DNA from 2 places in the Nonomuraea sp. NPDC049646 genome. Region 1 is predicted to be linked to the other one. Evidence: riboswitches for the same ligand, from Rfam matches in the RefSeq annotation. Region 1 holds a riboswitch; the other holds the start of a gene.
What was found. A riboswitch is a leader RNA that binds a small molecule or an ion and turns the genes downstream of it on or off. The one in region 1 is predicted to bind glycine.
Positions count from the first base shown of each region.

Region 2: another riboswitch for glycine. It lies ahead of gcvP (aminomethyl-transferring glycine dehydrogenase); the one in region 1 lies ahead of gcvT (glycine cleavage system aminomethyltransferase GcvT).

Region 1 is NZ_JBITLU010000010.1:231,935-235,135, reverse strand. It holds gene ACIBQ8_RS29630 (M28 family peptidase) at 1-1,043, shown strand, start outside; glycine riboswitch at 1,302-1,399, shown strand; glycine riboswitch at 1,420-1,519, shown strand; gene gcvT (glycine cleavage system aminomethyltransferase GcvT) at 1,554-2,639, shown strand; gene gcvH (glycine cleavage system protein GcvH) at 2,636-3,025, shown strand; gene ACIBQ8_RS29615 (L-serine ammonia-lyase) at 3,085-3,201, shown strand, end outside.
Region 2 is NZ_JBITLU010000002.1:531,811-535,011, reverse strand. It holds gene ACIBQ8_RS07360 (MerR family transcriptional regulator) at 1-164, shown strand, start outside; gene ACIBQ8_RS07355 (bifunctional nuclease family protein) at 297-767, shown strand; gene ACIBQ8_RS07350 (MerR family transcriptional regulator) at 915-1,535, shown strand; glycine riboswitch at 1,584-1,680, shown strand; gene gcvP (aminomethyl-transferring glycine dehydrogenase) at 1,847-3,201, shown strand, end outside.

The sequences.
Region 1 (3,201 bases):
TCGACAGCGTCGCGGCCGGCCCCGGGATCAACGACAACGGTTCCGGCTCGGCCGCCCTCCTGGAGAACGCCCTCACCCTCGCCGCCCGCAGGCCCACGCTCACCAAGCACGTGCGCTTCGGCTGGTGGGGCGCCGAAGAGGCGGGCATGGTCGGGTCCAGGTACTACGTGCAGAACGGCGGCGCGAGCGGCGTCGAGGTGTACCTGAACTTCGACATGATCGCCTCGACCAACGCCGGCTACTTCGTCTACGACGACGACGCGGCGATCCAGCGGACCTTCAACGACTACTTCGCCACCATCGGCCTGCAGACCGAGGGTGACAGGGAGGGCGACGGCCGCAGCGACCACGCCTCCTTCAAGAGCGCGGGCGTCCGGGTCGGCGGCCTGGCCACCGGGGCCGGGGCGGTCAAGAGCTCGGCCCAGGCCGCCAAGTGGGGCGGCTCGGCCGGGCAGGCGTTCGACCGCTGCTACCACAGCGCCTGCGACAGCTACCCGAGCGCCATCAACACCACGGCGCTCGACCGCAACTCCGACGCCATCGCGTACGCCATATGGAAGCTCGCCGTGGGCACCAGCACGCCCACGGAGAACGACTACTCGATCTCGGTGACCCCGTCGTCGGCGTCGGTCCAGGCCGGTCAGTCGGCTACCGCGGCGGTCAGTACCCAGGTCACGTCCGGCCAGGCGCAGAGCGTCGCGCTCTCCGCCGGGAACGTGCCGAGCGGGGTCACCGTCTCCTTCAGCCCGTCCACGGTTCAGGCGGGCCAGTCGTCCACCGTCACGATCGCCACCACCGGCGGCGTCGCGGCGGGGACGTACACCATAGGGATCAACGGCGACGGGGCGACGGCGGACCACTCCGCGTCCTTCACCCTGACCGTCGGAGGGGACGGCCAGGGCACCACCTGGACGGCTTACAAGTCGTACACGGCCGGAGACGTCGTCACCTACCAGGGGGTCAGCTACCGCTGCCTCCAGGCGCACACCAGCCTGCCGGGCTGGGAGCCGCCGAACGTGCCCGCCCTCTGGGCACGGGCCTGACCCTCGGGCCTGATCCTCGGGCCTGATCCCGGGTTCGATCCCCCGCGGGCCGGTCCAGGCCGGCCCGCCCCGAGCTGCCGCGTGCGAGCTGACCTGCCATGACCGGCTCGCGCGCGGCCACCAACGCGGCCGCGACCCCGCCTCTCCGGGGCCGCGGCCGCTTTTCGCTGCGTGCGGGATGCCGCGGATGCCGCGGATGGCGGGGGGCGAAGCGCGACAACACCCCCATGACGGCACTAGGCTGACGGACATCACCGGCGAAACCGTGCGGGAGAGCACCCTGACAGCCGGTCAGGGTCCCTGAAGGAGCAAGCCCTCCCCGCGAACCTCTCAAGGCAAAGGACCGCGCGGCAGCCCTGTAAGGCGTTCTTACGGGGAGGTGACCTCTGGAAAGCAGGCCCCCGGGGCCTCGCCGAAGGTGAAAGTCCGGTAAAACTCGGGCGAAGCTCTCAGGCATCCATGACAGAGGGGGAGGATGCTGGCATCCAATCCTGTCCTGAGGTGCGACAAATGTCCCGACCTACGCCGCTACGAGACGTCCACGAGGCCCTAGGCGCCACGCTGACCGACTTCGCCGGCTGGCTCATGCCGCTCCGGTACGGCAGCGAGTCCGCGGAGCACAAAGCCGTCCGCGAGGCGGCCGGGCTGTTCGACCTCTCGCACATGGGCGAGATCTTCCTGACCGGTCCGCAGGCCGGAGAGGCCCTCGACTACGCGCTGGTCGGCCACCTGTCGGCGCTCGCGCCCGGCCGGGCCAGGTACACGATGATCGTGGACGAGCGCGGCGGGGTGCTCGACGACCTGATCGTCTACCGGCTGGCGGACGAGGAGTTCATGGTGGTGGCCAACGCCTCGAACTCCGACAAAGTCGCGGATGAGCTGAAAAATCGTACTAAGTCGTATGACGCGGTGGTCGATGACCGCTCCCAGCAGTACGCCCTCATCGCGATCCAGGGCCCGAAGGCCCAGGAGATCCTGGCCACGCTCACCGACGCCGACCTCGACGGTCTCAAGTACTACGCGGGCCTGCCCGGCGTGGTCGACGGCCGCCAGGCGCTCATCGCCCGCACCGGCTACACCGGCGAGGACGGCTTCGAGCTCTTCGTCGCCAACCAGGACGCCGTGCCGCTCTGGCGCGCCCTGGAGGCGGCGGGCGAGCCGCACGGCCTGCGCGCCGCCGGTCTGTCCAGCCGCGACACCCTCAGGCTGGAGGCCGGCATGCCGCTCTACGGCAACGAGCTGAGCTCCGACCTGACCCCGTTCGACGCGGGGCTGGGCAGAGTGGTGAAATTCGACAAGCCCGGTGACTTCGTCGGCAGGGCGGCGCTGGAGGCGGTCAAGGACGACCAGCCCCGCCGCCGCCTCGTCGGCCTGGTCGCCCAGGGCCGCCGGGTGCCGCGTCACGGCTACCCGGTCACCCGCGACGGCGCCGTCGTCGGCGAGGTCACCAGCGGTGCGCCCTCCCAGACCCTGGGCAAGCCCATCGCGATGGCCTACGTGGACGCCGGGGCCGACACAGGTCTGGCCGTGGACATCCGGGGCAGCCATGAACCTATGGACCTGGTCGAGCTGCCCTTCTACAGGAGGAACAAGTGAGCAACATCCCTGACGACCTGAACTACACCAAGGAGCACGAGTGGGTGTCGGGCGTGGACGACGGCATCACCGTGACCGTCGGCATCACGGCCTTCGCCGCCGAGGCTCTTGGTGACGTCGTCTTCGTGCAGCTCCCCGAGGTCGGTTCGACCGTCGAGGCGGGTGACTCGGTCGGCGAGGTGGAGTCCACCAAGTCGGTGAGCGAGATCTACGCCCCCGTCGGCGGCGAGATCGTCGAGGTGAACTCGGCCGTGGCCGATGACCCGTCGCTGGCCAACAGCGACCCGTACGGCGACGGCTGGATGTTCCGCGTCCGCATGGAGGGCGACGCGGAGGACCTGCTGTCCGCCGAGGAGTACACGGCGCTCACCTCAGGCGAGTCCTGACACCACCGCCGGGGCCCGCGGCGGGCCCCGGCACTTCCTGAACTGAAGGGCGCCCATCAATGGCGATCAGCGTCTTCGACCTCTTCAAGATCGGCATCGGACCGTCCAGCTCCCACACGGGCGGCCCGATGGCCGCCGCGCACAAGTTCGCCCGCAGGCTGCACGACGACGGCCTG
Region 2 (3,201 bases), on a different contig from region 1:
GGGAGTGCGGGCTGGTCGAGCAGACCGTCGCGCCCATACTCAAGCGGCGCGCGCCCGGTGCCATCGGCGAGGCCGACGAGGCCGCCAGGGAGCTGTCCACGCTCCTGCTCGACCTGCACGCCTCGCTGGTCCGTCTCGGCGTCAGGTCTGTCCTGGGCCGCTGAGGGCACAGAGCTGGAAGGCCGGGGCACATTCCAGGCCTGCCGGGTGTTACGTTGAAATGCATAGGCGTGTAGCAGAAACGACCCAGTCAACAGCTGTGCCGGGTGACCGGCCGGCCGAATACGGAGCAGCCCGTGTTGCAGATGGAGGTCGTGGGCGTTCGAGTTGAGATGCCCACAAATCAGCCGATCGTCTTGCTCAAGGAGGCACACGGGGAACGGTTCCTTCCGATCTGGATCGGCATGACCGAGGCGACCGCGATCGCCCTGGCGCAGGCCGAGGAGCCGCCGCCCCGGCCGCTCACCCACGACCTGTTCAGGGACGTGCTGAGCGCGCTCGGCGTCGGGCTGCGCGCGGTCAACATCGTGGCCCTGCGTGACGGCATCTTCTTCGCCGACCTGGTGTTCTCCAACGGCGTGGAGGTCAGCGCCCGCCCCTCCGACTCCATCGCCCTGGCGCTGCGCACCGGCGCGCGCATCTTCGCCAGCGAAGAGGTCGTCCAGGAGGCCGGTGTGATCATCCCTGACGACCAGGAGGACGAGGTGGAGAAGTTCAGGGAGTTCCTTGACACGATCACTCCCGAGGACTTCGGCAGGGCGGGGTAGGTATTTCAGTGCATTTACGCTTCACGACGCGCCGAGCCGGATCGTTGACTGAGCATGGTCACGGTCCTACGGTGCAAGTGAAACCCGTGGTCGCCCTTTACGAACCCCCAGATCAGGCCATGGGATGAGAGAAAGCCGGAGGTCCGCGTGGCGGTCAGCAGCGGCGAGGGAAAGACGGCCGGCCAGGAAGATCCGGTGCGGCGCGAGAGCGCGCGGCAGCGTGCCGGAGAGCAGGGACTGCTCTTCGACGAGCAGCCCGCGACGGTGCCCGACGACATCGGATACCGCGGGCCCACAGCCTGCTCGGCGGCCGGCATCACCTACAGGCAGCTCGACTACTGGGCGCGCACGGGCCTGGTCGAGCCCACGATAAGAGCCGCGCACGGCTCGGGCTCGCAGCGGCTCTACAGCTTCCGCGACATCCTGGTGCTCAAGGTCGTCAAACGGCTGCTCGACACCGGGGTGTCGTTGCAGCAGATCCGCACCGCGGTGCAGCATCTGCGTGACCGCGGGGTCGCCGACCTCGCGCAGATCACGCTCATGAGCGACGGTGTCAGCGTCTACGAGTGCACCTCGGCCGACGAGGTGATCGATCTCCTCCAGGGCGGCCAGGGCGTGTTCGGCATCGCGCTCGGCCGGGTCTGGCGAGAGGTCGAGGGCTCCCTCGCGGAGCTGCCGGGGGAACGGGCGGCGGTCGAGGACACCGTCCCGGCCGACCATCCCGCTGACGAGCTCGCCAAGCGGCGTCGCGCACGCCGCACGGGGTGAGCTGAACCGCTGAACACACCGTAGTAATCTAGGACAGAGTAAGGCTGATGACCCCGTGCGGGAGAGTCCCTGGGCTTCGGTCCTGGGGCGCCGAAGGAGCAACCCTCCCCGGAATCTCTCAGGCATCCCGTACCGCTCGGGTGAGGCAACTCTGGAAAGCAGGTGCGCCCGCCAGGCGCACCTCACCGACGGTGCAAGCCCCATGGTGGGGTGAAGCTCTCAGGTCGCGATGACGTCGCGATGACAGAGGGGGAGATCCGGCACTCGCCCGCGCCCTGGCGCCGGTCTCCAAGCCTCGGGAGGCAACCTCCATGACCGACCTGTCCGCTCCGCCGTTCTCGTCCAGGCACATCGGCCCATCCGAGTCCGAGCAGCAGCGCATGCTCGAGGCCGTGGGCTTCGAGTCCGTCGGCGATCTGGTGGCCGTGGCCGTGCCCGAGGCCATCAGGGTCAAGGACCGGCTCAAGCTGCCGGCCGCCGCGAGCGAGACCGAGGCCATCGCCGAGCTGCGCGAGCTGGCCTCCCGCAACCGGGTGCTGACCTCCATGATCGGCCTGGGCTACTACGACACCGTCACGCCCGCCGTCATCCGGCGCAACCTGCTGGAGAACCCGGGCTGGTACACCGCCTACACGCCGTACCAGCCGGAGATCTCGCAGGGCCGCCTGGAGGCGCTGCTGAACTTCCAGACGGTCGTCTCCGACCTGACCGGCCTCGACGTCGCGGGCGCCTCCCTGCTGGACGAGGCCACCGCCGCGGCCGAGGCCATGACGCTGGCCCGCCGGGCCGGCAGGTCCAAGAGCGACGTGTTCGTGGTCGACGCCGACACGCTGCCCCAGACCAAGGCCGTGCTGGCCACCCGCGCCGAGCCGCTCGGCATCACGCTGGTCGAGCACGACCTCGACGGCGAGCTGCCGGAGTGCTTCGGCGTGCTCGTCCAGTACCCGGGCGCCTCGGGCCGCCTGCGCGACTTCCGCGACGTGGCCGCCAGGGCGCACGAGGCGGGCGCGCTCGTCGTGGCCGCCGCCGACCTGCTGGCCCTCACGCTGGTGGCCGCCCCCGGCGAGCTGGGCGCCGACATCGCCGTCGGCTCCTCCCAGCGCTTCGGCGTCTCCTTCGGGTTCGGCGGGCCGCACGCGGCCTACATGTCCGTACGCGAGGGCCTGCAGCGGCAGATGCCCGGCCGCCTGGTCGGCGTGTCGGTCGACGTCGACGGCGACCCCGCCTACCGGCTGGCCCTGCAGACCCGCGAGCAGCACATCCGCCGCGAGAAGGCCACCAGCAACATCTGCACCGCCCAGGTCCTGCTGGCCGTGATCGCCGGCATGTACGCCGTCTACCACGGCCCCGAGGGCCTGCGCCGGATCGCGCACCGCGTGCACCGGCACGCCGTCGCGCTGGCCGGCGGGCTGCGCGAGGCCGGCCTGGAGGTCGTGCACGGCGAGTTCTTCGACACCGTGCTCGTCCGTGTGCCCGGCAGGGCCGCCGAGGTGGTGGCCGCCGCCGCCGAGCGGGGCGTCAACCTGTGGCAGGCCGGCGACGACCACGTCTCGATCGCCTGCGACGAGAAGACCGGCGCGGCCGAACTGGTCAAGGTGTGGGCCGCCTTCGGCGTCGAGCGCGAGGACGTGGCGCTGGAGGCCGACGCGCTGCCGGCCGAACTGCT